Regions from separate parts of the Photobacterium carnosum genome, predicted to be linked through region 2. Evidence: predicted binding sites of a transcription regulator. Region 2 holds the regulator's gene; each other region holds the start of a gene.
What was found. The regulator CRP, encoded in region 2, controls carbon source genes, mostly activating them, when cyclic AMP is high. The targets are predictions, from matches to a motif close to TGTGANNNNNNTCACA.
Positions count from the first base shown of each region.

Region 1: the regulator CRP is predicted to act here: its motif matches at 4,775-4,790, upstream of nagE (N-acetylglucosamine-specific PTS transporter subunit IIBC).
Region 3: the regulator CRP is predicted to act here: its motif matches at 3,248-3,263, upstream of GLP24_RS03590 (NupC/NupG family nucleoside CNT transporter).

Region 1 covers NZ_WMDN01000002.1:199,352-209,979, forward strand. Annotated here, with positions in the region: gene asnB (asparagine synthase B) at 1-90, opposite strand, end outside; gene GLP24_RS02900 (cation:proton antiporter family protein) at 414-2,009, opposite strand; gene nagC (DNA-binding transcriptional regulator NagC) at 2,170-3,384, opposite strand; gene nagB (glucosamine-6-phosphate deaminase) at 3,852-4,652, opposite strand; gene nagE (N-acetylglucosamine-specific PTS transporter subunit IIBC) at 4,912-6,381, shown strand; gene GLP24_RS02920 (beta-N-acetylhexosaminidase) at 6,557-9,220, shown strand; gene glnS (glutamine--tRNA ligase) at 9,453-10,628, shown strand, end outside.
Region 2 covers NZ_WMDN01000008.1:15,216-25,843, forward strand. Annotated here, with positions in the region: gene GLP24_RS09440 (phosphoribulokinase) at 1-762, shown strand, start outside; gene GLP24_RS09445 (OsmC family protein) at 839-1,243, opposite strand; gene crp (cAMP-activated global transcriptional regulator CRP) at 1,626-2,258, shown strand; gene GLP24_RS09455 (hypothetical protein) at 2,454-2,636, shown strand; gene GLP24_RS09460 (DUF1338 domain-containing protein) at 2,716-3,513, opposite strand; gene astD (succinylglutamate-semialdehyde dehydrogenase) at 3,554-5,014, opposite strand; gene astA (arginine N-succinyltransferase) at 5,028-6,044, opposite strand; gene GLP24_RS09475 (aspartate aminotransferase family protein) at 6,149-7,378, opposite strand; gene GLP24_RS09480 (aminodeoxychorismate/anthranilate synthase component II) at 7,702-8,277, opposite strand; gene trpS (tryptophan--tRNA ligase) at 8,382-9,401, opposite strand; gene GLP24_RS09490 (phosphoglycolate phosphatase) at 9,507-10,190, opposite strand; gene rpe (ribulose-phosphate 3-epimerase) at 10,205-10,628, opposite strand, start outside.
Region 3 covers NZ_WMDN01000003.1:3,264-13,891, reverse strand. Annotated here, with positions in the region: gene copI (copper-resistant cuproprotein CopI) at 1-440, shown strand, start outside; gene GLP24_RS03600 (YehS family protein) at 533-1,024, opposite strand; gene GLP24_RS03595 (MltF family protein) at 1,388-2,854, shown strand; gene GLP24_RS03590 (NupC/NupG family nucleoside CNT transporter) at 3,484-4,674, shown strand; gene alsS (acetolactate synthase AlsS) at 4,943-6,607, shown strand; gene budA (acetolactate decarboxylase) at 6,620-7,339, shown strand; gene GLP24_RS03575 (NRAMP family divalent metal transporter) at 7,574-8,800, shown strand; gene GLP24_RS03570 (LysR family transcriptional regulator) at 9,048-9,941, shown strand; gene GLP24_RS03565 (NAD(P)/FAD-dependent oxidoreductase) at 10,485-10,628, shown strand, end outside.

The sequences.
Region 1 (10,628 bases), on a different contig from region 2:
ATGACGCATTTTTTTTGATAATTCAAGGGCTGTTGTACGAAGTACTGAAGCGTCGCTCTTGATGTCAAGGATGCCGAATATTGAACACATAATAATACTACTCCAAACGTTTTATTTTTTATTATCCATAATTGATGAAAATGTATCATGTAGCGAATAAGTTATCATTATGGTAATTGATGTTTATACTGATTTTGCTTTTCGTTGATTGTTAAAATTACGCATTCGTTAATAAATTACAACTATTTATTATGATTATATTTAAATAAAGCATTGCTGCTGAATATTATCTATTTAAATTGGATTTTTATGAATATTATCTATTTTTGCAGAGTTTTTTAATTGAGAAAATAAACAACAGCATCGCTACTGTTTATTTTTCTCTGCGAAATATCTAAGTTTTGAAGTGTAATTTAGTGTGGTTTTCGTGGGATTATTTGAGGTTGGAGGTGATCACAGACATCACGAGCAAAACCGCTACCCGCTTCGCTATAAATATTAAAGGCTGCATCAATACCTTGTTGGTGTAATTGTGTCTCTTCATCACTGTATTTTGCTATAGCGGCTATTTTTCCTTGGAAATTACGACTTTTGAGCTGATCTAAAGCATAGATATTCGCTGGACCATTTGGCATTGCTAATAAAATAAGCTCAATATGGTGGTTTTTGATAACCCGTTCCCAAAAGTCAGGGTCGGTCGCATCACCATGAATGACATTACGTTGTTGCTGGCGATGTAACTCTACCGATTCACGACGAGTTTCAACGCCAATAATCTGTTTACCATAACGACTTTCTAATTCGTCATAAGCACCAGAGCCGATACGACCCATACCGAGAATAAGAATACTGACATTACCTAAATCAATCAGTTTGTCGTGACAATTTAAGCGATCAGGATCAAATTCTTTTAGTCGTTTAGCGGCTTCAGTATAGAGTTTATGACTCATACTGTTCAGTGGCGCTGCCAGTAAAAACGATAATGACACGGCGATAGCCATAGCGACTAAGAATGTGCCGGGTAACAACCCCATTTTATAGGCGACGCCACCCACAATAAGGCCAAATTCACTATAATTAAATAGGGTTAAGGTTGCTAACATTGAGGTTCGTACACGGTAGCGGCATAAATGGAACACTGCGTAATAAAGAATTCCTTTAAGAGGCAGTAGTAGCATTAATACGAGGGCCATTAACATGCCGTTGATGGTAGGGGATTCCGCGAGACCAATGTTTAAAAAGAAGCACACCAATAGCAGTTCTTTAAAATTAAACAATGACTTAGCCATCTCTGATGCTTTAGGATGACCCGCCATTAGCATACCTAATATCAACGCTCCTAGATCTGGTTTCATGCCGACAATTTCAAATAAACCCGCTCCTGCAACCAGTGCGAGCATAACAGCATATAAGACTAATATTTCACCGTGACCTGCTTTATCTAGGATGCGATATAACAATGGGCGTAGCAAGGGCAGAGCAAATAAACCAAGTGCTGTTATATCAGGAATTTTACCGCTGGATATGGCGAGGAATAGTACTGCGAAAATATCCTGCATAACCAGAATGCCAATAGCAACGGTGCCATATTTAGCGTTTAATTCTCCTTTGTCTTGCAGCAGTTTGACGGCAAAAACAGTACTAGAAAATGACAATGCAAAGCCAATCAGTATTAATTGACTAAGTGCCATTTCGGCAAACATTGTCAGTCCTAATTGTTTTAGAACTAAAAGAAATAACGTAAAAAGGGCGGTAGATAACAGATTGTGTATGGTTGCGCCGCCCCATACTTCTTTGTTAAGTAAGGTTTTTATGTCAAGTTTTAAGCCGATAGTAAATAATAATAAGGTTACGCCAAGATCGGCTAAAGTCGTTAATGCTGGAGTAGACTGAAAACCAAAACTATTAAGCATAAAGCCAGCAACTAAAAAGCCAACCAGAGGGGGTAATTTACAACGAAGGGCGATGAAACCGGCCAGAAAGGCCGCGCTAATATACAGTAACTCCATAGCTTAGACTACATCCTTGCAAGATAGTGTTCGGAAATATAATTGATAACAATAATAGCATTAGGGGGATTAATCATTTGAGATTAATCCCCCCTTTTTTATGATGGTTGTTTTATAAGAACGGTGGTTATTTGTTCTTATAAATTGGTATCGCGGATACTTAGTCTTCTAGCAGGCGCTGTAGCAGTACACCATTAAGCATTGCACGCTTGATCATTGAAAAAGCGCCAATAGTGGGTTGATTATATAGCTCTGATGCGACAATCGGTAAATCGTGATTAAAAGCAGATAATGATTGGTTTTCAACGCAACGACGTATTGCTGGCAATACAATGGCTTGTGCCTGAGTAATATTACCTGCCAGAATAATCTTTTGAGGGTTGAATAAATTAATCGTCATCGCTAATGCTTTACCAAGGTGGTGACCGACTTTCAGTAACGCTTGAATGGCCAGTTCATCACCATTATTGGCCGCATCACAAATCGCTGGCATAGTGACTTCTTCCAAGTCTTGCAAACTACTTGGATAACCTTGGTTGAGTAGATTTTGAACATGCATAATCACTGCAGGATCAGAGGCTACCGTTTCTAAGCAGCCAAAATTACCACACTGACATTTATCCCCTAGTGGATCGATTTGGATATGACCAATCTCTCCGACATTGCGATTTTGACCAAGGAAGACCTGACCATTAACAATAATGCCAGCGCCAGTACCATTATGCATACTGACTAAAATTGAATCTTTACAGTCTCGGCTAGCACCGAAGAAGTGTTCTGCCAGCGCGAGGCCTCGAATATCATTGCCGACAAAAGTAATAATACCAAAAATGTCTTGAATAATATGTGCAAGCTCAAAATCATGCACTTCAGTGTTTGGCATGTAAGTAACCGTGCCACTTTCTGGATTAACAAGTCCTGGAAGAATAATGCCAAATGCCACCAGTTCTTTCATTACATTCTGATTATTATCAATAAATTCTTGAATATATTTGATTAGACCTTCGGCTAGTTCATTTTGGTCAGAATATAAAAACGGATAGGCCGCACCGGTAATATGTTTACCACTGAGGTCATAAAGGGTTATTTCAATATTATTACGGCCAATACGTACTGCGATCGAATGAAAACCGACTGATTCTGTCGTTAGAGATATTGCTCTTCTTCCTCCCGTTGATGCTTGCTGAGCGACTTCTTTTATTAAGCCACGTTCTAGCAGTTGGCGGGTAATCTTAGTGACACTTGCAGGAGCGAGGTGACTAATATCAGCAACCTGGATGCGAGAGATAGGGCCTTGCAAGTCGATAAGTCTGTATACAGCAGCACTATTTAGCTGCTTGACCAGATCAACATTACCAATTTGTCCGCCTGTCATAGTTTAATTCTGCTCGTAATTAGCGTTAATAATTATCGCCTGAAGATGATAATGATGATTTGCTTTCATTATCTTTATTTATCAAAGCGCTACCTATATGTTCGACACTAGTTTAATTGATTTTGATGAGTATTAGTGCCGAATTATTTAATGTATTGCAGTTTTCAATACATTTGTTATCACCGTAATATACTTTCTTATGAATAAAAATAAAGTAATCGTTGTCGGTGCTTGCTGGGGCTGTGGTATTGGTCACGTAAAATACGTAATGAGAGCTATCGAGAAGTGAAGTATCGCTAAGGATCGAATTGTAGACCATGACTGTATTGTCAATAGTGATAATTATGCTTTTTTGTATTTGATTTTAAAGTGAAAAATAAAACGCCGTCAACAAGGCGGCGTTTATTTAATGTCTTAGAACGGCTGTCAATAAATGCGGTTTTCCGTAAAAAGACAGTGGTTATTATTTAGATGTGTGTAATGTTTTCTGCTTCTAACTCTTGGAAATACTTAACAGTTTTCACTTTAAGTTCTTGAGTTGAAGGTTCATCACAAATGATCATTGATTTAGGGTGCAGCTGCAATGCAGATATTGTCCATAGGTGGTTTACACAACCTTCAACAGCCGCTTGTAGTGCTTGTGCCTTGTTGTGACCTGTGATCAGAATCATTACTTCTTCAGAATCTAATAGTGTACCGACACCAATCGTTAATGAGTATTTAGGTACTTGGTTAATATCACCTTCAAAGAAACGAGAATTAGCAATACGTGTTTCGTGCGTTAACGTCTTGATACGCGTACGAGATGCTAATGATGATGCAGGTTCGTTGAAGGCAATATGACCATCATTACCCACGCCACCCATGAACAGGTTAATGCGACCATAGGTTTTGATTTTGTCTTCGTAACGTTGACATTCAACTTCGTGATCTGTGGTGTTGCCATCAAGCAGGTTGATATTTTGCTCTTGTATATCAATATGGCTAAAGAAGTTGTTGTACATGAAGTTACGGTATGACTCAGGGTGATCAGACGCCATGCCAACATATTCATCCATGTTGAAAGTCACGACGTTCTTAAAGCTTACTTCGCCAGCTTGGTATAATTCAATCAAACGCTGGTATGTCGGAAGTGGTGTACCACCTGTAGGTAGACCTAGCACAAATGGACGCTCAGCTGTTGGTTGGAACTTATTAATGCGGTCAGCAATGTAGCGAGCAGACCATAAACCAACATCTTTAGCGTTATTAAGCGGGATTAGTCTCACGTTGACACCTCGTTGAAGATAGTTAAAACAGAAAAAATCTTAGTGGCATATCGCCTTTGTTTCGAATGATAAAATAAGTTTTATGATCGAGCTAGCAAAATCACTCAGTTCTATCTCCGGTCGGTGATTAAGATCACAAATGACGATGTTTTAATTTGCGGAGCGAAATAAAATTCATAAACTGCAAAGGACAAAAAAAAGAGATGGCAAAAAAAAGCTATCACTATCGCATCTAAGAAAACCATAGGGGGAACTAAGGGTGAATATTCTTGGATATTTTCAAAAAGTAGGTAAAGCACTAATGGTGCCAGTTGCAGTACTTCCTGCAGCGGCAATTTTAATGGGTATCGGCTATTGGGTTGATCCGTCAGGTTGGGGCGCAAACTCAGCAATTGCTGCGTTCTTGATTAAAGCGGGTTCTTCAATTATTGATAGCATGTCTATATTGTTTGCAATTGGTGTTGCATACGGTATGTCAAAAGATAAAGACGGCGCAGCAGCATTAGCAGGTTTTGTTGGTTACACTGTTGTAACCACGTTACTTGCACCTGGTACAGTAGCAATGATTCAAGGTATTGACGCAAGTGCTGTACCTGTTGCTTTTGCTAAGATTAATAACCAGTTTGTTGGTATTTTAGTTGGTATCGTATCAGCAGAAATTTACAATCGTTACTCTAACGTTGAATTGCATAAGACATTAGCATTCTTTAGCGGTAAGCGTTTAATCCCAATTTTAACTTCTGTTGCTGGTATTGGTATTGCTGCAGTATTACTGTTTGTATGGCCAGTTATTTACAACGGACTAGTACATTTCGGTGAAAGTATTCAAGGTCTAGGCGCTGCTGGTGCTGGTATCTATGCATTCTTTAACCGTCTATTGATTCCTGTGGGTCTTCACCACGCACTAAACTCAGTATTCTGGTTTGATGTTGCAGGCATTAACGATATTCCTAATTTCTTGAGTGGTAAAGGTACCCCAGGTATTACTGGTATGTACCAGGCTGGTTTCTTCCCAATCATGATGTTTGGTCTACCCGGTGCTGCACTTGCTATGTACCAAACAGCTAAAGTGAAAAATAAAGAGCGTGTAGCTTCATTATTCATTGCTGCTGGTTTTGCATCATTCTTTACAGGTGTTACTGAGCCACTAGAATTTGCATTTATGTTCCTTGCCCCACCTCTTTATGTTATTCACGCAGCGCTAACAGGTATCTCTGTATACATCGCAGCGTCTATGCACTGGATTTCAGGTTTTGGTTTTTCTGCTGGTCTTGTCGACATGGTGTTGTCAGCACGTAATCCACTGGCGGTTAACTGGTACATGCTAATCCTTCAAGGTATTGTGTTCTTCGCTCTGTACTACTTTATTTTCCGCGCTGTTATTCTTAAGTTCAACCTTAAGACGCCTGGCCGTGAAGATGACGAAGAAGAAGTATCATCAGTACGTGGTTCAACTGAAACGGGTGAATTAGCTAAGCAATATTTAAAAGCGCTTGGTGGTCACGGTAACCTAGAAAATATTGATGCTTGTATTACTCGTCTACGTCTGACTCTAAAAGACAGCAGCCTTGCTAATGAAAAGACATTAAAAGCACTAGGTGCAATGGGTGTGGTTAAATTAGGTGCAAACAACCTACAAGTTATTCTTGGCCCTCTTGCTGAAATCGTTGCTGGCGAGATGAAAAAGATCCCAGCATCAGAAGACCTATCAGCAGTAAAGCTTCCATAGTTATTTGAATTTTTAAGTAATTAAGCGACACACGAAATACCGCAACACTTTCAATTAGACCGGTCCTGATATTTTAATTATAAGATATCAAGACCGGCATTTTGAGTACCCAACTTTTGGGCTCTATATAGATTATCCCTTCATTTAGATGGATATCGGGAGAAAGGAATATTTCATGACTATTAAACTTACAGCGTTAGCATCTTTCATTGCACTAGCCATAACGGGTTGTGCAACACAAGGCAATAATGATGAGAAGGTTGTTGAAAATTTAGCTAATAGCCTTGATGTTACTTATGAAATCGTTACTCAACATGGTGCAGAAGAAGGCCTGCAGTGTAAGACGCTTGGCGCAGAATGGGCATCTTGTGATCTAATTAATTTGACGCTAAAAAATAATGGTCCAGCGGTGACGGGCACTGATTGGAAAATTTATTTCAGCAGTATTCGTCAAATTCTTGATGTTCAAAACGACCAATTCAAAGTTACACACGTAACGGGTGATCTTCATACGCTAGAGCCAACGGATAAATTTGATGGATTTGCTGAAGGGGAGACGGTTGTTATTCCTTACATTGGCGAATACTGGACGTTGTTTGAAAATGATTACATGCCTCGTGCATACGTGACTTCTGGCGATGCCGCAGCACAAACAATCAAGAGCACTGACTCTACGAATCCAGGTGATTACCTTGTTCCTCTGAAAGGTGATCAATTTAAGCGAGTTAAAGCAGATAATAATGTGCTTGCAACCGCTGAAACACGTTTTAAAAAGAACCAAGACATTAATGTGTTAGCAACGACAGAAGTGGCAGCAACTATTGTTCCTACACCACTAAGTACTAAGCTAACCGGTAAAACTGTTTCATTAGCAAACGGTATTAAAATTAGCAACTTCACACTGCCAGCTGACATGATGGCTGCTGTGAATGAGCGTCTTGGCGTATTAGGTGTTAACACTAAAGGTCAATACCCAGTAAAAGTGAGCCTTCTACCGGGTTCATTTGCTAAAGATCAACAAATTGCAGGGGCTTACACGTTAGATGTAACACCAACAGGTGCAACGGTTATTGGTTTTGATGACCAAGGTGCATTCTATGGTATGCAGTCGTTGATTTCACTAATGAGTACAGGTGCTAAAAACAGCATTCCTACGTTAGAAGTTACCGATGCACCGCGTTTTGATTACCGTGGTGTAATGGTTGATGTTGGCCGTAACTTCCACTCAAAAGCCGTGATTCTTCGTACGCTAGACCAAATGGCAGCATACAAGATGAACAAATTCCACTTCCACCTATCAGATGATGAAGGTTGGCGTGTTGAGATTCCAGGTTTACCTGAGCTAACAGACATTGGTAGTAAGCGTTGTCATGATCTATCTGAAACAACATGTCTGCTACCTCAACTAGGTTCAGGTCCAACGTCAGACACCGATGGCTCTGGTTACTACAGCAAGCAAGATTACTTAGATATTCTGAAATACGCGAAAGCCCGTGGTATTGAAGTCATTCCTGAAATCGATATGCCAGCGCACGCACGTGCAGCTGTAGTTGCGATGGAAGCGCGTTATAAACGTCTTGCTGCTGAAGGCAAGATGGATGAAGCAAACGAATACCGTTTAATGGATCCACAAGATACGTCAAACGTAACCACAGTACAGTTTTACGATAAGCGTAGTTTCATCAACCCATGTATGGATTCTTCTACAAAGTTTGTTGATAAAGTAATTACTGAAATTCAAGCGATGCATAAAGAAGCGGGTATGCCGCTAAATACATGGCACTTCGGTGGTGATGAAGCGAAAAATATTAAGTTAAATGCTGGTTTTCAAGATCTTAACGCAGCAGAGAAAACAGCTTGGACAGGTTCTATTGACCAATCTAAGCAAAATAAGCCATATCAGAAGTCACCAATGTGTCAGAAATTGATCGCAGAAGGTGTTGTGGCTGATTATGATCACCTACCAAGTCATTTTGCAGAGCAAATCAGTGAAGTGGTTAATAGTAAAGGGATTAAAAACTTCCAAGCATGGCAAGATGGCTTAAAGCACTCTTCAGATTCCAAAGCGTTTGGTACTGATAATGTGCGTGTAAACTTCTGGGACGTTCTATACTGGGGCGGCGGTGCATCAGCTTACGAATGGGCTGATAAAGGCTACGATGTTGTAGTATCAAACCCTGATTATGTTTACATGGATATGCCATACGAAGTAGATCCAATTGAGCGTGGTTATTACTGGGCAACACGTGCAACAGATACCCGTAAGATGTTTGGTTTTGCGCCAGAGAACTTACCCCAAAATGCTGAAACATCACTTGATCGTGATGGCAATGGCTTTACAAGTAAAGGTACAGTGAAATCGAAAGGTTTCTATGGTCTATCTGCTCAGCTTTGGAGTGAGACAGTAGGTAATGATAAGCAGTATGAATACATGGTGTTCCCTCGCGTATTAGCCGCCGCTGAGCGTGCATGGCATAAAGGTGAGTGGGAAAATGAATATCAAGTGGGTGTTGAATATTCTCAAGATTCTAACCATGTAAACAAGAAAGCACTTCATAATGAATGGCAGCGTTTTGCTAACGTATTAGGTCAACGTGAACTTGCGAAACTTGATGCTGCGGGTATTCAATACCGTGTACCAGTACCTGGTGCTAAGATCGAAAATGGTAAACTTGCGATGAACGTAAGTATGCCAGGTCTAACACTACAGTACTCAACGGATGAAGGTAAAACATGGAACACTTATGATGCGAAAGCACAACCAAGTGTGACAGGTAAAGTTGAAATTCGTGCTGTAAGTGGTAATGGTAAACGTTTCAGTCGTGTTACATCACTGTAATCGACTAACAACAATATAAGCTCCGATCATTATATGATCGCGCGATTGCCGACGATGGGATGACCATCGTCGGCTTTTTATTGCGCGTTATTAATTAAATTCACAACTATTGTTTGTTATAACTGCGTTTTTGATTTTTTGCGTAGCGGCATTGAGGTATAGTGTAAAGTCATAGTTCATATTGATGAACTGTACATAATTCTCAATCCTGTAAGTACACGAGGTGTAATAGATGAGTGAATCTGAAGCTCGTCCAACTAACTTTATCCGTCAAATTATTGATACGGATTTAGCAAGTGGCAAACATACAAGCATACATACCCGATTCCCGCCAGAACCGAATGGTTACCTGCATATCGGTCATGCGAAATCTATTTGTTTGAACTTCGGTATTGCTCAGGACTATCAGGGTCAATGTAACTTACGTTTCGATGACACTAACCCTGAAAAAGAAGACATTGAATACGTTGAGTCTATTAAAAATGATGTTAACTGGTTAGGCTTCGAGTGGAGTGGTGAGATTTGTTATTCATCAAACTACTTTGATCAGCTTCATGGGTTTGCCATTGAATTAATTAATAAAGGCTTAGCGTATGTTGATGAGCTAAGTCCTGAGCAAATGCGCGAATATCGCGGTACATTAACGCAAGCGGGTAAGCACAGTCCTTACCGCGATCGTAGTGTCGAAGAAAACTTAGCCTTGTTTGAAAAAATGAAGAACGGCGAAGTTGAAGAAGGCAAAATGTGCCTGCGCGCAAAAATCGATATGGCATCACCATTTATGGTTATGCGTGATCCGGTTATTTACCGTGTTCGTTTTGCAAATCACCACCAAACCGGTGATAAGTGGTGCATTTATCCAATGTACGACTTTACGCATTGTATTTCTGATGCGCTAGAAGGCATTACGCACTCTATCTGTACGCTAGAATTCATGGACAACCGTCGTTTATACGATTGGGTTCTTGAAAATATCACTATTGATTGCACACCACATCAGTATGAATTCAGTCGCCTGAATCTTGAATACACTGTGATGTCTAAGCGTAAGCTAAACCAACTTGTGACTGATAAATTAGTTAACGGTTGGGATGATCCACGTATGCCTACTATTTCTGGTTTACGTCGTCGTGGCTTTACGCCTGGTTCTATGCGTGAATTCTGTAAGCGTATTGGCGTGACTAAGCAAGATAACACCATTGAGATTAGTTCATTAGAATCTTGTATTCGTGATGACCTTAATGAAAATGCATCTCGTGCAATGGCTGTTTTAGATCCTGTTAAAGTTGTTATTGAAAACTTTGACGGTGAGACTGAAACATTAATGGTTGCTAATCATCCGAATAAGCCAGAAATGGGCACGCGTGAGGTTCCATTTAGCCGTGAACTTTATATTGAAGGTGAAGAC
Region 2 (10,628 bases):
GCATGGTTAGAAGGCGATAGTTTTCATCGCTTCACTCGCCCAGAAATGGATTGTGAAATCCGTAAAGCTAAAGATCAAGGTCGCCACATCAGTTATTTCGGCGCTGAAGCCAATGATTTCGAGCAATTAGCCCACTTTTTCGAACAATATGCTCAAGACGGTAGTGGCAAGTTTCGGCGTTACCTACATACCTTTGATGAAGCCGTACCTTATAATCAAATGCCCGGAACATTCACCCCTTGGCAACAGCTTGCTGAAAATACCGATGTATTATTTTATGAAGGGTTACATGGTGGTGTGGTTGATGGGGAAACCAATGCAGCCCAACATGTTGATTTACTGATTGGCATGGTGCCGATTGTTAACTTAGAGTGGATTCAAAAGATCATTCGCGACACTCGCGACCGCGGCCATTCAAGAGAAGCGGTAATGGAATCGATAGTGCGCTCAATGGATGACTACTTAAATTACATCACCCCGCAATTTTCTCGCACCCATATTAACTTTCAACGAGTCCCTACGGTGGATACCTCAAACCCTGTTAGCGCCAAAGGTATTCCAAGTTTAGATGAAAGCTTTGTGGTGATCCGTTTTCGTGGCTTAAAGAATGTCGACTTTCCGCATTTATTGGCGATGATTCAAGGTTCATTTATGTCACGTCACAACACCCTTGTTGTCCCCGGTGGTAAAATGAGTTTTGCGATGGAATTAATTATGCGCCCGCTGCTCGAACAATTAATTGAAAACGGCAAAATAGCGTAATCATTACCTATATTAATTAACCATTACTTTGTTAGATTAACGGTCACTGGTATCAGCAACCGTAATCATCATCGTGTTACGCCACAACAATCTCATAACTGTGGCTCATTTCGACACCTTGACCCAGCATTAAACACACTGAGCAGTATTTTTCGAGAGAGTCTGCCACCACTTTACTCACTAGCTGATCATTTAAATCATGACCAGTGACAACAAAGTGTAAATTTGCATGAGTAAAAATTCGAGGGGCTTGTTCACGACGTTCAGCTGAGATTTCAACTTCACAACCAGTGATCTGCTGCTGTAATTCTTGTAAACCACTAACAACATCAACTGAACTACACCCTCCCGCAGCCATTAATACTAATTCCATTGGACTTGGGGCTTTTTCACCGCCATTACCATCTAACACAACACTATGACCCGATGCAGATTGACCTACAAACGTCATATTTTCTAACCACTTCACACGTGATTGCATATTTATATCCTTGAGCTATATTCTTCAGAAATTCAGTTCATTTTCATTGACAATTTCATCAATGTAAACAGTGTTTATTTTGTTTTATGTTAATAATGTTGCATATTTATATTTGTAAAATTAGAGAGTAAAACCACTTTAAAACGGCACGTTAGGCAACTAAGTCACAACGATGTGATCACGTGCACACTTATCTCTCATAAATGAGCAAGTCTGCTCGATCAATATCAAGAAAAAGCTGCAGAAAAAGGATACACTCTAAGCCAGTTCAAGTTAACTCACAGCCTAACCGCTGAGTGAGTAACCCTGCCAACACACCATTTTGTTGAGTTATATCTACAGAACATATTGTTGGGCAACATATGCAGAGGAAGTTAGTAATATGGTTCCAGGTAAACCGCAAACAGATCCAACTTTAGAGTGGTTTCTTTCCCATTGTCACATTCACAAATATCCATCAAAGAGTACGTTAATTCACGCAGGTGAAAAAGCAGAAACTTTGTACTACATCGTGAAGGGTTCTGTTGCTGTATTAATCAAGGATGAAGAAGGTAAGGAGATGATCCTTTCTTACCTAAACCAGGGCGACTTTATTGGTGAACTCGGCTTGTTCGAAGATGACCAAGAACGTACAGCTTGGGTTCGTGCAAAAAGCCCTTGTGAAGTTGCAGAAATTTCATTCAAGAAATTCCGTCAGTTAATTCAAGTTAATCCAGATATTTTAATGCGTCTATCTGCTCAAATGGCATGTCGTTTACAAGTGACAAGTCAAAAGGTAGGAGATCTTGCATTCCTTGATGTAACTGGTCGTATTGCACAGACACTACTTAACCTTGCAAAACAACCCGATGCAATGACACACCCTGATGGCATGCAAATTAAGATCACTCGTCAAGAAATTGGCCAGATCGTAGGTTGTTCTCGCGAAACAGTCGGTCGTATTTTAAAAATGCTGGAAGAGCAAAATCTTATTTCTGCTCACGGCAAGACTATTGTGGTTTACGGTACACGCTAATTATTTTAGTAATACCAAGATCACCGATGAAACCGCAGCTTATGCCTGCGGTTTTTTTTGATCATTTCCCCCTTATGGTCACACCCAAAAGCAATCATTGAGCACATCTGCATTACTGTTAAATTTTAACTTGTAATAGCATCTATTTATGCTACATTTCGCTCACAAATGGATTTTAAATCAATAATGGTCAATATGGATATTGAACGCTTTTCTGCTAATAGTTACACCACAGTACCTGGGGTATTAACCAGTCAACCAACAACCATTGAAATGACAGGGTTTAGTGATAGTCGTTGCTACCTTGAACAACAAACAGGATTACGCCGCTGCCCTGCTGATGAATCAGGAGTTTGGGGTTCGCCGCTAGATAATTAATTTTATTCTAAACAGCACTTATATGACGCAGTGCTGTTTTTTATTACGCGATAGTTCACTTTGTACCGATGAATGCTTTCTATTCACGATCCGTACTTTCAAATATCTTATTTGCTGAAGCAGTCACAAACCCTGAATATAATTCACCATTGGTTTGCGGGTAACGTTTAGCAAATTCATAAAATCCACCCGATATTTTATGAATACCATCTCTAAAACTCACTCCTACTACATCAGCCATAGTTGCTGATTGCTCTAACATTACTTCAGCATTACCTTTAATTTCGCCCCCAGCCTGATTAATCACAAACTGGTTATGACGTAATAAATGATTCACCTCCTCAAGATCAGAGAACTGCTCTAATTGATTAATATTGACCGTAAAATGATTAGCCCCAAAACCATGCGCCGCAACCCATGCCGCATATTCACTTTCAGCGGCTAAAAATTGATAGGTTGCAAAATCAAGTTGCCACGGACGACCACTATAAACAAAATCAGGTTTGCGAAAATAAGCATCATCAACCTGATCGAGCAATGTCCGTATCATTTGTTGTAATTCTGCAGAACACCCCGCTAATTGTAATTCACTGATAAAGACTTTTGGCAGTAACGGATTGGAATGAATAAAGGATTCTGCATACAACTTTTTAGCATTAAAATGATATTTCGCTTGTGGCTGGTACCCCAAGGCAATAAATGGCGCGGCAATTACCGCTAAGCCACATTTGGGTAATCCAAAACTACGCAATGCTATATGATCATTGAGTAACGCCGCGTCCTCAGTTAACAACTGCTGTATTTGCACCGCAGAGGGGCATAACCGTTGACTATAATCGCGCCATAAACTATCAAAAAGTTGGGTAATAGATTCCATAATCAGCCTGCCTATTGAAAGTATTATCACTCATTAAACCTTAGCTCAAGCTTACTCCTGGCGCTAATTGAGACGGTAATTGCACATCATCCCCCTCAACAGATGCCATCGGATAAGCACAATAATCAGCCGCATAGTAAGCACTTGGACGAAGATTACCTGATGCGCCAGGGCCACCAAAAGGCGCGTCACCACTCGCTCCCGTTAACGGTCGATTACGATTCACAATTCCAGCGCGAATATGTTCAATAAAATATTGCCATTGCTGGCTATCAGTGGAAATTAACCCAGCGGCTAATCCATAACGGGTTTGATTAGCACTCGCGACCGCTTGAGTAAAATCGACATAACGACTAACGTGTAATAACGGTCCAAAATATTCTTCATCCGCGAGTTCACTAATAGCACTAACATCGATAATCGCAGGCGTCACAATTGCGCCTTGTCCTCGAGTTGCCATTAATAAAGCAACGCCACCCGCATCCAAGAGTTGTTGTTGATGCAATATGATGTGATCTGCCGCCACAACAGAAATTAATGGTCCCATAAACGGTGCTGGGGTTGCTAATGGATCGCCCACCAGCAATTGCGAGGCGACCGCGACTAAACGGGCTAACAGAGCATCGCCAGCTTTTCCGGTGGCAATATATAATCGCCGCGCGCACGTACAACGCTGCCCTGCACTTAAAAAAGCCGATTGAATAATAGTATATGCTGCAGCCTCAATCTCACCATACTCTTGACCGACAACCAATGGGTTGTTGCCTCCCATCTCTAAGGCCAGCATGGTTTGAGGTTGCCCTGCAAATTGCTGATGCAATAAATGTCCTGTTTGTGCACTCCCGGTAAACAATACCCCAGCGACCCCAGTTGCCATGGCTAATGCTGCTCCCGTTGCTCGTCCACCTTGCACCAAATTAAGCACCCCATCAGTAATACCCGCTTGCTGCCACAACTCACACATCCGTTGGGCGGTATTGGGCGTCAATTCTGAGGGTTTAAAGACCACGGTATTACCGGCTAACAATGCAGGAATAATATGACCATTAGGTAAATGAGCGGGGAAGTTATACGGTCCAAATACCGCCATTACCCCTAACGGACGATGACGAACAATCATGGTGGTATTGGCCTGTTGACGCTGACGGGTGCCGGTTCTCTCATGATAAGCCTGCGTTGATAGCCCTACTTTGGCAATCATAGCCGCAACTTCAGTGGTACTTTCCCATAATGGCTTACCTGTTTCAGTCGCAATAATGTGTGCCAGTTGCGATTGATGTTGTTGCAGTAATTGAGCAAAGCGTTCAATGATGGCTAAGCGTTCACTAAACGTCGTATTACGCCAGCTTAAAAACGCTGTATTTGCAGCGGCAACAGCACACTCAACTTGATCAACACTCGCGGCATGACCTTGCCAAACTACATCATCATTATAAGGATTGAGTGATTGAAATTGCTCACCATCGCCCACTAGCCATTGATTATTAATCCATAAGCTCATTCGATTCTCCTTATTATGATTGCGCAACTAATCGTACTTCATCACCCATTTTCACATTAAGCGCGACTGCAACATCCGCGGTCATCATGGCTTGTCCTTGCGCCGTAATCGCAATAGGAGCCGCAACCGCTCGAAACCCAGCTAACTGGCAATTTGAAATAAGGTAATGTTGTTGGCTGCTATGTTCACCAATATCGACCGAATAGCGCTGCGAATGACGCACAGTTTCAATATTTCGAACGTCACATTCAACACTTGGACCCGCATCAAAAATATCAACATAACCGCGGCAACAAAATCCTTCTTGTTCTAACAGCTGTAATGCTGGGCGAGTATTGGTATGTACTTTCCCAATCACCGCTTGTGCTTCTTTGCTGAGTAAATTGACGTAAATCGGTAATTTCGGCATTAAATCAGCAATAAAGCCTTTGCGACCAATGCCCGTTAAATAATCTGCATAAGTAAAATCAATCGAAAAGAAATGCTCTTTCAACCATTGCCAAAAAGGAGAATTACCCTGCTCATCAGACACACCACGCATTTCAGCAAAGGCAACGTCAGCAAATCGCTGTCGATGATCCGCCATCAACAAAAAGCGCGACTTAGACAATAAGCGTCCGTTGACACCTTGTCGCCACTCGGGCAATAAAAATAAGCTACACAGCTCCGTCTCACCCGTATATTGGCTCCCCAATGTCAGCACTTTTACAGTGTTATGCACCCCTAACTGACGCGAGGCATGGGTGACAGTACTTAAATGATAATTATAAAAAGGAACATCAAGCCCAACTGTTGCCTCAATCGCAGTGGTACCAACCACTTGGCCACTGTCACTATCAACGGCGACCAATAGATAACTTTCTTGTCCTGGTGAAGTAACGTTGGCATTAAAACTGGCTTGAGAATGTTGAATACGACGACGAAGTAAATCTTCATTGATAGGCAGTGACGTAAAACCATGGCCCGAGGCTTCAGCACATTGCATCAGCGCAGAATAATCAGTGGTAGTAATAGGACGAATAATGAGCATGACATTCCCTCCTAAAGTAGGCAATGACTCCAGCCATTGCCCCGCTCGAAATCAGCGTTAGAATGGGGTTATTAGTGTTAACTAACCCCGCAATTACCATTCAATCACCGCTCAGAATGCGCGTTATATAACGTCGCAATTGCCGCTTCTAAGCGTTGCATCCCTTCATCGATGTCTTTTTTATCAATCACTAGTGAAGGTGTAAAGCGCACCACATCTGTCCCGGCAACTAATACCATCACCCCTTCTTTACCTGCTGCAACCAATATATCTCGTGCTCGACCTTCCCATTGTGGTGTAAGTACCGCTCCCAGTAATAATCCCTTACCACGAATTTCACTAAAAATAGGATAACGGCGGTTAATTTGCATTAATCCCTCACGAAACCATTGCTCGCGCTGTTTCACTCCGGCTAATACTGCGGGCTGACTAACGGTATTGATCACCGCTTCAGCAACCGCACATGCGAGAGGATTACCACCATAGGTTGAACCATGGGTACCCACTTTGAGGTGAGCGGCAAGTGCCGTCGTTGTCAGCATGGCAGCAACAGGAAAACCACCGCCTAATGATTTTGCAGTGGTGAGAATATCTGGAGTGACACCTAAACCTTGGTAAGCAAACAAGTCTCCCGTCCGTCCATTACCCGTTTGAACTTCATCAAAGATCAACAATGCATGGTGTTTATCACACAGTTCACGCACCCCTTGCACAAACTCAATGGTTGGGCTAATTATACCGCCCTCACCTTGTAAAGGTTCCATCATCACGGCGCAGGTTTTATCAGACATTAATTCAGCAATAGCTGCTAGATCATTATAAGGCAGGTGAGTAACGGCTTGGGGCTTAGGACCGAAACCATCGGAATAAGTACTTTGACCACCGACTGTCACGGTAAAAAAGGTTCGACCATGAAAACCATGATGAAAGGCGATAATTTGATCTTTATCGGCACTAAAGTTATCAACGGCATAACGACGCGCCAATTTTAATGCGGCTTCATTGGCTTCTGCGCCAGAGTTAGCGAAAAAGACTTTGTCGGCAAAAGTGAGTTGGGTCAGTTTGTCTGCTAAGCGCAAAGCAGGCTCATTGGTCATCACATTACTTAAATGCCATAACTTTTGCGCTTGCTCGGTTAATGCCGTCACCATCACTGGATGACAATGGCCCAAACAGCTAACCGCTATCCCGCCAGCAAAATCAATGTATTCCCGTTGCTGTTGATCCCATAAGCGTGAGCCTTGTCCACGAACAGGAATAATATCCATCGGCGCATAGCAAGGCACCATAACCTCATTAAATAACGAACGTTGCAGTTTCTCTTCTGTTGCCATCACACTGTCCTTCTGTGCTGTATGCCTTATCACTAGTATTTACATTTTATTAACCTTTGCCAACAATAACAGCTATTTTTATTAAAACTAAGGTGTTAAGTAATAAATACACTCGCGATAGTTATGCATTATTTACAGAAGATGATTAACCACTCTTATGACCAATATTCTTTCCGCTAAGGAAACTATTTCCATCAAATGCATAACATTGCATTTTAGCGAAAAAAAAGCGGCTCAAATAACGAAGATAATGAATGATAACAACAGAGAAGCGTACTTACTCGCGCAGCAATAAGTACGTTAGAAAAGTAGTAGCAGAAGGATTAACGCTGAAGGAAATTAGCCAATAATTGATGACCTTGTTCGGTCAAAATACTTTCTGGGTGAAATTGTACCCCTTCTAAATCCAATGTCTTATGTCGAATTCCCATAATTTCATCGAATTGACCATTTAATTCAGTCCACGCCGTGATCTCAAAACAATCAGGTAATGTCACCGCTTTAACTACCAAAGAATGGTAACGGGTAACGGTTAACGGGTTATTCAGTCCTTCAAACACACCGCGATCAGTATGGTAAATGGGGGATGTTTTGCCATGCATCACTTGTCGAGCGCGTACTACATCACCACCAAACACTTGTGCTAGCGATTGATGCCCAAGACAAACTCCAAGAATAGGTAATTTACCCGCGAAATATTCAATCGCTTGCAAAGAAATACCCGCGTCATTAGGGGTACAAGGACCAGGGGAAATGACTAAATGCATCGGTGCTAATGCTTCGATGGCTGCAATATCAATTGCATCATTGCGCACAACAACCACTTCAGCGCCTAACTCACAAAAGTATTGATAGAGATTGTAAGTAAATGAATCGTAGTTATCAATAATTAACAACATACTACAACTAAGCTCTTATTCTTAACTGCCAACGACAGTGACTAACTCGCGATAAAAAAGCAGAGCCGAAGCCCTGCTTTTTTTATAATAATTACTGTCAGCGCTTATGGGCGAGCAACAAAACCGACTGCATGGTAAGCTTTTTTCAACACTTCAGCAGCACGTGCTGATGCTTTATCCGCACCCGCTTTCATCACACTATCAAGATAAGCACGATCATGACGAATACGTTGGTATTCAGCCTGTACAGGCTCTAGCATTGCAACCAATGCCTCACCCACGTCTTTCTTAAACGGACCATACATTTCAACACCAGCATACTGCGCTTCAATCTCAGCAAATGTTTTGCCTGTCACGCCAGAATACAAACCCATTAGATTTGAAATACCCGCTTTTTGCTCACTATCATGGGCGATACGGGGTGGCATTTCTGCGTCTGTTTGTGCTTTATTGATTTTCTTTAGAATTGACTTAGGATCTTCAAGCAGCGTAATAACGTTCTTACGGTTATCATCTGACTTAGACATTTTCTTAGTCGCATCTTGTAAGCTCATTACGCGCGCGCCAATCGCTGGAATATACGGTTCAGGCACTTGGAAAATTGGGCTTTCAACGCTGCCATAGAGATTATTAAAACGGTTGGCGATATCACGTGCTAACTCTAGATGTTGCTTTTGATCGCTACCTACTGGCACTTGGTGCGCACCGTATAATAAAATATCGGCAGCCATCAGTACTGGGTAACCAAATAAGCCCGCATTAACGTCATTAGCGTGACGTGCTGATTTATCTTTAAACTGAGTCATGCGGCTTAGCTCACCCATTTGAGTATAGCAATTTAATAACCAACCCAACTGAGCATGCTCTGGTACATGAGACTGCACGAACAACGTGCTTTTCTTTGGATCAACACCAACAGCCAAACAAATAGCTAATGCATCGAGGGTTGCTTCATGAAGTGCTTTAGGATCTTGACGCACAGTAATGGCATGTAAATCAACCACGCAATACTGGCAATCATAATCATCTTGCATCTGTTCCCACTGACGCAGCGCACCAAGGTAGTTGCCGATACTCAATTCACCAGAAGGCTGTACGCCACTTAATACAATGGGTTTACTCATGATCAGGCTGTCCTGTTAATATTTGTAATTGTATTGACGAAAGGCACTAATAACATCGTTATCAGCACCTCACATTATTGTTTTTTTAGTGTACACCGTAATGTACTAGCAGCCTAGTTTAACCACATCAAGTAATTGCTTGAAGTGATCACAGACAACATCGGGCTCACTATCGCTGATTGGCTGACCATAGTTATAGCCATAAGTCAGTCCTAATGAACGACAACTTGCGGCTTGAGCTGCAAGAATATCATTGCGCGAATCGCCCACCATTAGCATTTCAGAAGCAATAAGCTGATGTTTCTCCATTAGCCAATGTAACGCGAACGGATCTGGCTTTTTCAATGGGAACGTATCACCACCAATCACATCAACAAAGTAAGCACTCAAACCATGTTCTTCAAGCAGATGAGGCACAAATTGTGATGGTTTATTAGTAACAATCGCCATTGGTACACCCGCTTGGTGTAAATGAGCGAGCGTTGTTTTCACATCGGCGTAAAGCGCACTTTTTTGATGACCGCCAGCCGCATAATAATGATCAAATAACTCACGAGCTTGACGTTGTAAAGCAGGATCTAATTGTGGATCAATATCAAAACTACGACTTAATGCACGACCAATTAAAATATCAGCACCATTACCAATCCAAGTAGTAACCTGTTCTACAGTTACCCCTTCACGGCCAAGATGACGCATAGTCAAATCAGCAGCATCAGCTAAATCAGGGACGCTATCAAGCAAAGTACCATCTAAATCAAACGCAATAAATTTAATATTTTCAATCATGTTTTCAGAGATCATTAACGCTTAGCCTCAGCTAACTGTGCACGCATCTTATCAATCGCGACTTTATAATCAGGTTCATTAAAAATAGCAGAGCCAGCAACAAACATATCTGCGCCCGCCGCTGCAATTTCAGCAATATTATTAACGTTAACACCACCATCCACTTCTAGACGAATATCACGCCCTGAAGCTTCAATGCGCTGACGCACTTGGCGCAATTTATCTAACGTACTAGGAATAAAAGATTGGCCACCAAAACCTGGATTAACTGACATGATCAAAATCATATCCACTTTATCCATGATGTAATCAAGGTGATGTAATGGCGTCGCTGGATTAAACACTACCCCTGCTTGACAGCCATGTTCTTTAATTAGCTGTAAAGTACGATCAATGTGGTCAGTCGCTTCAACATGAAATGTAATCATGCTAGCGCCA
Region 3 (10,628 bases), on a different contig from region 2:
ATTCACAAATGGACACCAATAAAATGGATCATCAGATGATGAACATGAAAAACATGTCTGATGTGGGAATGCCCGCAATGGGGTCAAAGCCAGATAAAGTGGTATACGTTATTCTTTCTGATGACATGAAAATCACATTTAAAAAACCCGTTGATATCAAGCCTAACGACGTGGTGCAATTTGTGGTAATGAACACAGGTAAAATGGATCATAATTTCACTATCGGCTCAGCAAAAGAACAAGTAAAACATCGAGAAATGATGGTTGAAATGGATCATCGTAATCATGAACATAATCACGATAATGGCAGCAGTATCACCGTTGCACCAGGCAAAGCAAAACATATTCTATGGCATTTCCACGGCGATAAAAATGTTGAACTTTCTTGCAATATGCCTGGTCATGCAGAAGCTGGAATGATGAAAGCAATTACGTTGTAACAAAGTCCGTTATAACGAAGAAAATAATCCCAGCCAATAAAAAAGCAGCTTCAATAGAAGCTGCTTTTAATATTTATTTACAACGAAGACAATTACTTCTCGTCAGTCGTTTCTTCTAGTGATTCAACACCATGAAGATTGATTTGTAGTGCTTGTAAAAAGTTACGCAGCACTTGATCTTTACACTCACGGTAGTGTTTATGATCTACTTTACGGAAAAAAGCACTTAATTCATGCTTGCTTAAACGGAAATCAACTAACTTCAATAAATCAAGCACTTCTTCTGCTTTTAGATTTAGTGCAATTTGTAATTTTTTAAAAATAATATTATTTGTGATTTTCTGCTCTGGCGCAGGCTGAACGCCTTCTTTTTTGCCACGCTTTTGATTAATAAAGCCATTTAAGAAAGTAGCTACTTGCTCATCAGAACAACTTTTATAACCTTCCGCTTCATCGCCTTTTAACCAGCTACATACTTGCTCACGTGTTACTTCACAGTCAGCAGCAGCGAAAATAGCGATCATCTCACTATCAGTTAATTCAAAAGTATAGCGAATACGGCGCAAAACATCGTTATTAGTCACAATTTATCCAATTTAGTATGCTGTGGTTGTAATAATCACAGCGAAATTATCAGCGCAGAATAACAGATAACTCATCGCTATTCACCCGTATCTAGCAGCTTTTATATATCAACAATGCCAATTAATTTACTCTTAGCTGTAATTGATAACTTTCCTAACACCATACCAATGAATAACTTACCATTGAAAATAAATACTCAACTATTGATTAATACTTATCGATATTTTCTTTAGCATATAAAACATCATCAGTATAAGTCATACAAATTATCGAGATAAATAAGAAATTTTCACTATTTACAGCCATAATTAAAGCCAAAACGTATCAATTTACGATTATTACGGAATGGCAGATAAATAATTATGACTATTTCTAATTTCATTAAATATAAATATCAGCTAATTTCTTTATGCCTATTATTAATAAGTTTTCAAATTAATGCCGTTCAACTCGCCCCTCTCGGCGGTTCTAAGTATGTCGGTGATCTAGCAGAACTAGAAAAAAAACGGGTATTACGGGTATTGGTTGCAGCAGATCTGGGTTTTTACTATATAGAAGATGGTATTACTAAAGGTATTATTGCAGACTTATTGCAACATTTTGAGCAAGATATTCGTAAAAAACACCCAGCATTACATCTACAAATTATTCCTGTACACCGAGATAAACTGCTGCCTTATGTCATCAATGGCCTAGGTGATATCGCCATTGCTAATATTACCGTGACGGCTGAACGTAAAAAACGGGTCGCTTTTAGTGAACCTGTCCTTACGAATATTTCAGAAGTACTCATTAACAATAATAAACAACCGCCCTTTAATAAAGTCACCGATTTAAGTGGTCAAACAATCTGGGTCAGAAAAAGTTCAAGTTATCATCAAAGTTTACTCAAAATTAATAATAAATTACGGATGCAAAATTTACCCACAGCATCAATATTATTCATAGATGAAACGCTACAAGACTATGAATTACTGGAACTTATCAATTTAGACCTTCTCAATGCAACCGTCATTGATAACCATAAAATAAAAATCTGGCAACCCATATTAAAAAATATTCGAGTTAATGATAATTTTGTATTACGTAATGATGGTCAAATCGCTTGGGCTATGCGTAAAGACAGTCCCAAACTGATGGCGCTGGTTAATCATTATATTGATACAGTAAAAGAAGGGACATTAATCGGTAATATTATTTACAGTAAATATATTAAGAATCATCGTTGGCTTCATACGCTACTTGATCCTAATAATATTGATAAAATAGAAAATCTATCACCTATATTCTTTCGCTATTCAAAACAATATGACTTTGACTATTTAATGTTAATGGCACAAGGTTTTCAAGAATCAGGGCTTAATCAACATAAAGTATCAAACAAAGGTGCCGTTGGTATTATGCAGGTATTGCCTAGTACTGCGCGTGATCCTAGTGTGGATATTCCTAATATATATACCTCAAAAAATAATATTCACGCGGGTGTGAAATATATGCGTTATCTACAAAATCAATACTTTAGTAGCGATAAAATAGATTACGATAATAAGATTTATCTGTCCTTAGCCGCTTATAATGCTGGGCCTGGTAATATCAATAAAATGCGCCGTTATGCAAAAGAACAAGGTTATAATCCTAATATTTGGTTTAATAATGTTGAACTCATTACCCGTAAACACATTGGATTACAACCGATTGTCTATGTGAATAACATTAATCGTTACTTCATTGTTTATAAGCAAATAATGAAACTTCAACGTTTCCGTGATTCAGGTATTCGCCCTTTTATTCCACCGTATAAATTTGATGCTCCGGTGTTGTTTAAATAACACATTAACTATCATAAGCCATCAATAATCATCATGGTTTATATACATAATGATGATTTATGATTTTAAATTAGGCAGTGATAAATGCTTAGTTCGACGGTCATGCTTATGGAAATACCATAATTTACGGTTTTTGGATAATTTTTTCATTACAACACCTGTAATAAGATTAATAGAGTAGAGATCGTTCTATTATCTATTGATAATGTAAATTAATGCCAGTAACAATCATTGCTCATATTTCCAATATTACATTTTAATATTAATATATTGAATTAATACGCTAGATTAACAATTCTATATATCCAACAAAACAGCCAACACTTAATTTAAACAATTATACTCATAATAAACCATGTTATTTAAATAAATATAAACATTTCAATCAAAAAACTTGAGTGAAATCACAAAATATAATAAATCGTATCACGCCCCTTCATCGTCATCATTATTTTTATCACCATATTCAAACAAATAGCAAGCGATTGCGCAATCGTGGAAAATTAGTTTTTGTCAATTGCAAAAAAAACTACTGGATTAAAAATGCGATATACATCACTTTATCATGGTATGAAATCATTCAGCATACACACATAAACAGATAATAATCACACTGAGCACAATCCAATATGGTCTATTTACACTTTATACTCGGGTTAGTTGTTATTGCAGTATTAGCTTTACTTGCTAGTAATAACCGAAAGGACATCAAATATCGCTATATTATTCAGTTACTTATAATAGAGCTAGCGCTTGCTTACTTCCTTCTCAATTCATCTGCTGGTACAGGTATTGTAAAAGAGTTTGCAGACGCATTTAATGGTTTACTCTCATTTGCAAGTGATGGTACTAATTTTGTGTTCGGTAACTTATCGAATAACAATGATTTTAACTTCTTCCTTAATGTATTAATGCCAATTGTTTTTATCTCCGCATTAATTGGTATATTGCAACATATCAAAGTATTACCTTATATCATTAAAGGATTAGGTTTCTTGTTATCTAAAATAAATGGTATGGGTAAACTAGAATCATTCAATGCGATCAGTGCATTAATGGTTGGCCAGTCAGAAAACTTTATCACTTATAAAAACATTCTAGGCGGAATGTCTGAGCGTCGTATGTACACCCTTGCAGCGACGGCAATGTCAACAGTTTCCATGTCTATCGTTGGCTCATACATGAAGCTTGTCGACCCTAAGTATGTTGTTGCAGCATTGTTTTTAAACATGTTCAGTACTTTTATCATCCTTTCCATTATTAATCCTTATGACCATGAAGCAGAAATGGATATCGATGAAATGATGGCAGCAGAAAGTGGCGCAAAATTAACTTTCTTTGAAATGCTTGGCGAATACATTTTAATGGGCTTTAAAGTTGCAGTGATTGTTGCTGCAATGCTTATTGGTTTTATTGCTCTAATTTCAATGATCAACGCTGGCTTTAGTGCCGCTTTTGGTATCAGCTTCCAAAACTTAATTGGTTACTTGTTCTACCCTGTTGCATGGCTAATGGGTATTCCTGCTCACGAGGCATTACAAGCTGGCAGTATCATGGCAACGAAACTTGTTACTAATGAATTTGTCGCAATGATGGACCTTCAAAAACAAGTCGGTAGTTTATCAGCACATACTGTCGGTACCGTTTCTATCTTCCTTGTTTCATTCGCAAACTTCAGCTCTATCGGCATTATTGCTGGTGCGGTTAAAGGTGTAAACGAAGAAAAAGGTAATATGGTTGCTCGATTTGGCTTACGTTTACTTTATGGTTCAACGTTAGTTAGTATTTTATCTGCATTAATTGCTAACATCATGCTATAGCAGCATCAATTAACCACAGGATTCTTAAATGAATCCTGTGGTTTTTTATCACATAAGAATCAATATCTTCAGCCATTATTACTTCTGCTCATCCTTCTATATACAATCAATTCCACTGCAATTAATTAATTAAGTAATATTAACTTCCAGTTTTAGCCTCTTTAATTTGTATGATAAATAATTTAAATTTTGTATTACTCATTACATAAAATTCGATTTAGCGAAAACATGTCCTGAGCCGATAAATAATCATAACAATGAGGCTTATATGTCAAATAAAATCATCTCAGGTGCAGAGCTTGTCGTTGCAACCCTAAAAGCACACGATGTTCCGCATATTTTTGGTATTCCTGGTGCTAAAATCGATTCCGTGTTTGATGCTATCTGTGATAACGGCCCTGAAATCATTATTTGTCATCATGAACAAAATGCCGCTTTCATGGCCGCAGCGACGGGTCGTTTAACAGGTAAAGCTGGTGTTTGTCTTGCCACTTCAGGTCCTGGTGCATCAAACCTAGTTACTGGTGTTGCTACTGCAAATAGTGAAGGTGATCCTGTTGTTGCCCTTGCTGGTGCGGTTCCACTTTCGATGTATTCCCATAATACGCACCAATCAATGGATACACGTTCTCTGTTTAATCCAATTACTAAGTTTTCCGCTGAAGTAATGGACAGTGCTTCTTTACCTGACGTGGTTCATAAAGCTTTTCGTATTGCAGAACAACCGACTCAAGGGGCAAGTTTTGTTAGCCTTCCTCAAGATGTACTAACTAACCAAATTCCTTTTATTCCAGTACAACAACCGAAGCCAATTTTATTTGGTGGTGCGCACCCACAAGCTATCCGTCAGGCAGCCGATCTTATCAACGCGGCTAAAAACCCAGTATTATTATTAGGTATGGATGCGAGTCAGCCATTTGTTGCTGGTGCCATTCGTCAATTACTTGAGCAGACTAAAATTGCTGTGGTTAACACCTTTGCAGCTGCTGGTGTCATTTCTCATAATTTATATGATTGTTTCCTTGGTCGTGTGGGTTTATTTAAAAACCAACCGGGTGATATTGCATTAAACAATGCTGATTTAATTATTACTATTGGTTATAGCCCAATTGAATACGATCCAATCTTATGGAATAAAGACGGTAAAACACCCATTATCCATGTGGGTTACCAACAAGCTGATTTAGAAGCTAGCTATAATCCTATTTCAGAAGTAGTCGGTGATGTGGCCGTTTCAGTTGCTTCTATTGCCGCTGAATTAGATCAACGTGAATCTCTTGAAAATAATCAAAAATTTCAGGATTTACGTCAAGACTTACAACAAATTATGCGCATGGGTGTAAACAAAACATCGTCAATGGGTGTTCATCCATTGCGTTTTGTGCATGACCTACGTCGATTCGTAAGTGATGATACAACTGTGTGCTGCGATGTAGGCTCTATCTACATTTGGATGGCACGTTATTTCCATAGTTTCGAGCCTCGTCGATTACTGTTTAGTAATGGCCAACAAACATTGGGCGTTGCTTTACCTTGGGCTATCGCAGCATCACTACTGACACCTAATGAAAAAGTTATTTCAATGTCTGGTGATGGTGGTTTCTTATTCTCATCTATGGAATTAGCAACCGCTGTTCGTCATAAATGTAATATTGTTCACTTTGTTTGGACAGATCACAGCTATGACATGGTAAAAATTCAGCAGCTTAAAAAATATGGTCGTGAAAGTGCAGTGAGCTTTATGGGCCCAGATATTGTTAAGTATGCCGAAAGCTTTGGTGCGTATGGTTTAGCAATTAATACTGCTGATGATATTGAACCAGTATTACGTAAAGCAATGGCATTAAGCGGTCCTGTATTAGTTAACGTTAATATTGACTACCGCGATAACAGCCGTATACTTGACCAACTTCACCCTTGCCAACAAGATTAATAGGAAAACATCATGAGTCAGCAACATAGCAACAAAACGTTTTACCAAACTTCAATGATGAGTGCCTTAATTGCAGGTTTATACCAAGGTGATTTTACAATTGGTCAACTACTTGATCACGGCAACTTTGGTATTGGTACCTTTAATGACCTTGATGGTGAAATGATCGTTTTAGGTGATGAAGTCTATCAACTAACCAGTACTGGTGAAGTACATTTAGTTAGTCATGATATTACCACTCCCTTTGCTTCTGTGGTTAATTTTGAACCTACGGAAAAAGTAAGCCTTATTGAACTAACAAAAGCTGAGTTTGAAGCGTGTTTAGAAAAAGATTTTGTTGCTAACAATGCAATTAATGCTATTCGTTTAACGGGTAAATTTTCATACGTTAAAACACGTACCGTTCCAGCACAACATCGCCCTTATCCGCCAATGGTAGAAGTCGTAAAACATCAACCTATTGCAGAAATGACCCATGTCTCAGGCATAATGATCGGCTTTAAGATCCCTGAATACATGATCGGTATTAATGTTCCTGGCTTCCATTTCCATTTCATTAGTGATGATCGTACTCAAGGTGGTCATGTCAGTGACTTTATTTTGACAGAAGGCACCACTGAAGTTGAAATATTTAAAGATTTCCATTTACGCATGCCTGCATCTCAAGAATTTGATCGTGCTGATTTAAATCCTGACGATCTTAAAGCGGCTATCCATACTACCGAAAAATAATCGCTAAGACGTGTTATTTCAAGCCCTGTTATTTATAATAATGGGGTTTTTTTTTACTATTTAAAAAACATTATTGACAATAACCAAGACTATCTCTATTATCTGCGCCAGCTAAAGCAATCGATTACATTACATTGCTTTTTAGCAAAAAAAACGTCATCACAATGCAGCTGATCCCCATCAGTTGTCTTTCTATTTTTATAAATATGAGAGACATTAATTTTGGGATTGATTATGCAAACTAACACATTAACCACCAACACCTCCCCGCGTAACAACAACTGGCAAAACAAAGCTATTTTAAGTGTTGCTTTTTTAATGGCCACAACATCTGTCGGTCCTGGTTTTTTAACGCAAACTGCCGTATTTACCAATATTTATAACATTGATATGGCTTTCCCTGTTTTTGCTTCCATGTTTATTACGTTTGGTATTGTAATGAACTTATGGCGCATCGTTGGTGTTTCAGGCTTACGTATTCAAGATATTGCTAATAAAGTGGCACCAGGCATGGGATATTTCATTGGTATTCTATTAGCGCTTGGCGCTGTTGCTTTCAACTTTGGTAATGTTAGTGGCTCAGCCCTTGGTATGAATGTCCTAGCAGGACTAGATACCACCTGGGGCGCGATTTTTACAGGTGTTATTGGTAGTCTACTTTTTGTTGTTCATAATGCATCAAAGCGTATGGATCAAATGGCACGTTATCTCGGGTTATTAATGATCGTATTAATCGCCTATGTTGCCCTTACCAATTTACCGCCATTAGCACCTACCGTAATGGCTGCGATTGCCCCCTCTGATTTTTCTAACCTTTTATTACCAACCTTAACTATCGTCGGTGGTGCTGTTGGTGGCTATTATACTGGCGCACAACGTTTAATTGATGTGAAATTAACGGGCATTGAAAATACACACAATGTCATCAAAACAGCATGGGCCGGAATATCAATTGCGGTCATTATTCGAATTTTATTATTTTGTGCGATATTAGGTGTTATCACAACTGGAGTAACATTAGATAAATCAAACCCAGCAGCAGACGCATTTCGCCACGGCGCAGGTGATATTGGTTACTTTATTTTTGGCTTAGTCTTATTTGTTGCTTCAATTACTTCGGTAGTTGGTAATTCTTACATGGCTATATCTCTCATAAAAACCCTTTTCCCTATTGTTGCTCGTAATGAAAAAGCATGGTGTGTTGGATTTATAATCTTCACGACCTTAGGCACAGTATTAATGAACATGCCGATTCTATTACTGATGCTAGCAGGTCTAGTCAACAGTATTATTCTACCAATAGTGCTCGCGACAATGCTTGCTGCTACACGCAAACCCAATATTGTTGGCGATTATAAACACCCTCTTTATCTGACCGCTATTGGCATTACTATTGTAATTATTATGAGCTTAGCTAGCCTATCTAATATTAGTGGTTTTATTACTAAATTTATCGGCTAATTAATGGGAGACATCTCACTAAATATGTCTTCCATTTTAATTAATATTTATGTTAATTATCGCATCAAGACATAATCAATAACTATTTAGTTACAAATTAGCATTAAATGTTATTATAAAATCACTAATAGTTGCTATTATATATATGATTTAGTTATATTAGAGCAGCTATATTACTATCATTCTTATACAGTTTGATAAGATATGATTATATCCATAATAATAAAATAAGATGAATCGTTAAAAAATGAATATAAAGATTGAAACTCTTACCTCATTTATTGCTGCTGCCGAATATGGTTCGTTTAGTGCTGCTGCACGACAGCTAAATAAAACTCAAGCTGCAGTTAGCCTCACTATTCAAAATTTTGAACTCGATTTAGGGTTTCAAGTATTTGACCGTTCAAGTAAATGCCCTCGCCTTACAGAAAAAGGGGAACATGTACTAAAAAATGCAAAAATAATGATGGCGCAATATCAAACATTTCTTGAGCGATCATTATCTATTTACCATATGAATGATGTAAAAATAAAAGTGGGGATAGATCCACTGGTTTGTAATGATAAAATACTATCAATAATAAAAAAACTATCCTCTGATTTGCCTAATATTGAATTATTTATTATGCAACAAAATAGTAAACGCTTAGCTGAAGAGATAAAAGCTAAAAACCTTGATATCGCACTGGGTATTTTTGATCATGAAAATAAGATGAATCTAGAATATACCCAAGCATTCAATATCAATGTCAGTTGGGTTGCGACGCAATCTTACCTTGATAAATTTAATGATGGCGCAACAACATTAAGCTACCAAGATTTCTGTCAACAACGTCTATTAATTCCAGCCTCTTTAGATTCTCTACCTTTTGAAGAAGCAAAAGCCGCATTACAATTATGGCATGTTGAAGATATCCATACTATTTTATCATTATGCCGTGAAGATATTGGTATCTGTTGTTTACCTGATTTCGTATTACAACATGATCTTAAGAATGAATTAGTACAAAAACTTAACCTTTCATTCAGTAAAATCACTAGTAATGTATGGTCAGCATCTCTTATTTATCCTATTGGTTCCCAATTAAGTCCTGCTATTCATTGGCTTCAAGGACAATTTACCAATATTGAATCATTTTAAATAATCATTATTTAGCATGAGCACCTCTACTCATGCTATCCCCCCTATCTTTAATAGCGCTTTAATTCTTACTCTATAAGAACACTGCCATTTATCACACTTACTCTCTTTATCCTTTTTTCTGTTTATAAATGTATAGTTATGCAGATTATCTATAGACCTGAATACTGTCATTTTACTAACAATTTATTGCCGTCATTATTTTTTAAAGTATATTTTCGTTCCTGATTATTACTACAGAGTAAAAGTTATTTGTTTTTTACTCTATTGTCATTAAATGAGTTAGCAATATAATAGTCACTCCTGGCTCAACTAAGATATTTTAAAAAAAATACCCTTGTTTAGTTCACAGAACTTGAATTTTGACTGATTTAATTGTCTTATATCAAAGAAATTCATTACATATAAGATATCAGGTAGCGGCCCTACGTATTAGGGCTAATAAAAAATCATTTTGTAGCAACGGATCAGCTCATAGCTTTAATGATGGAAAGACCATCCCCTGAGAATGATGTCTAGGGTTCACTTTTTGAGGTATTCGTTATGTCACGAATCGTTATTGTAGGTGGCGGTGCTGCCGGTATAGAACTATCTACATTGTTAGCTAAAGCTAATCGTAAAAAACATGAAATTATTCTGGTTGAGCCAGAAACTGATCACTATTGGAAACCACGTCTGCATGAAATT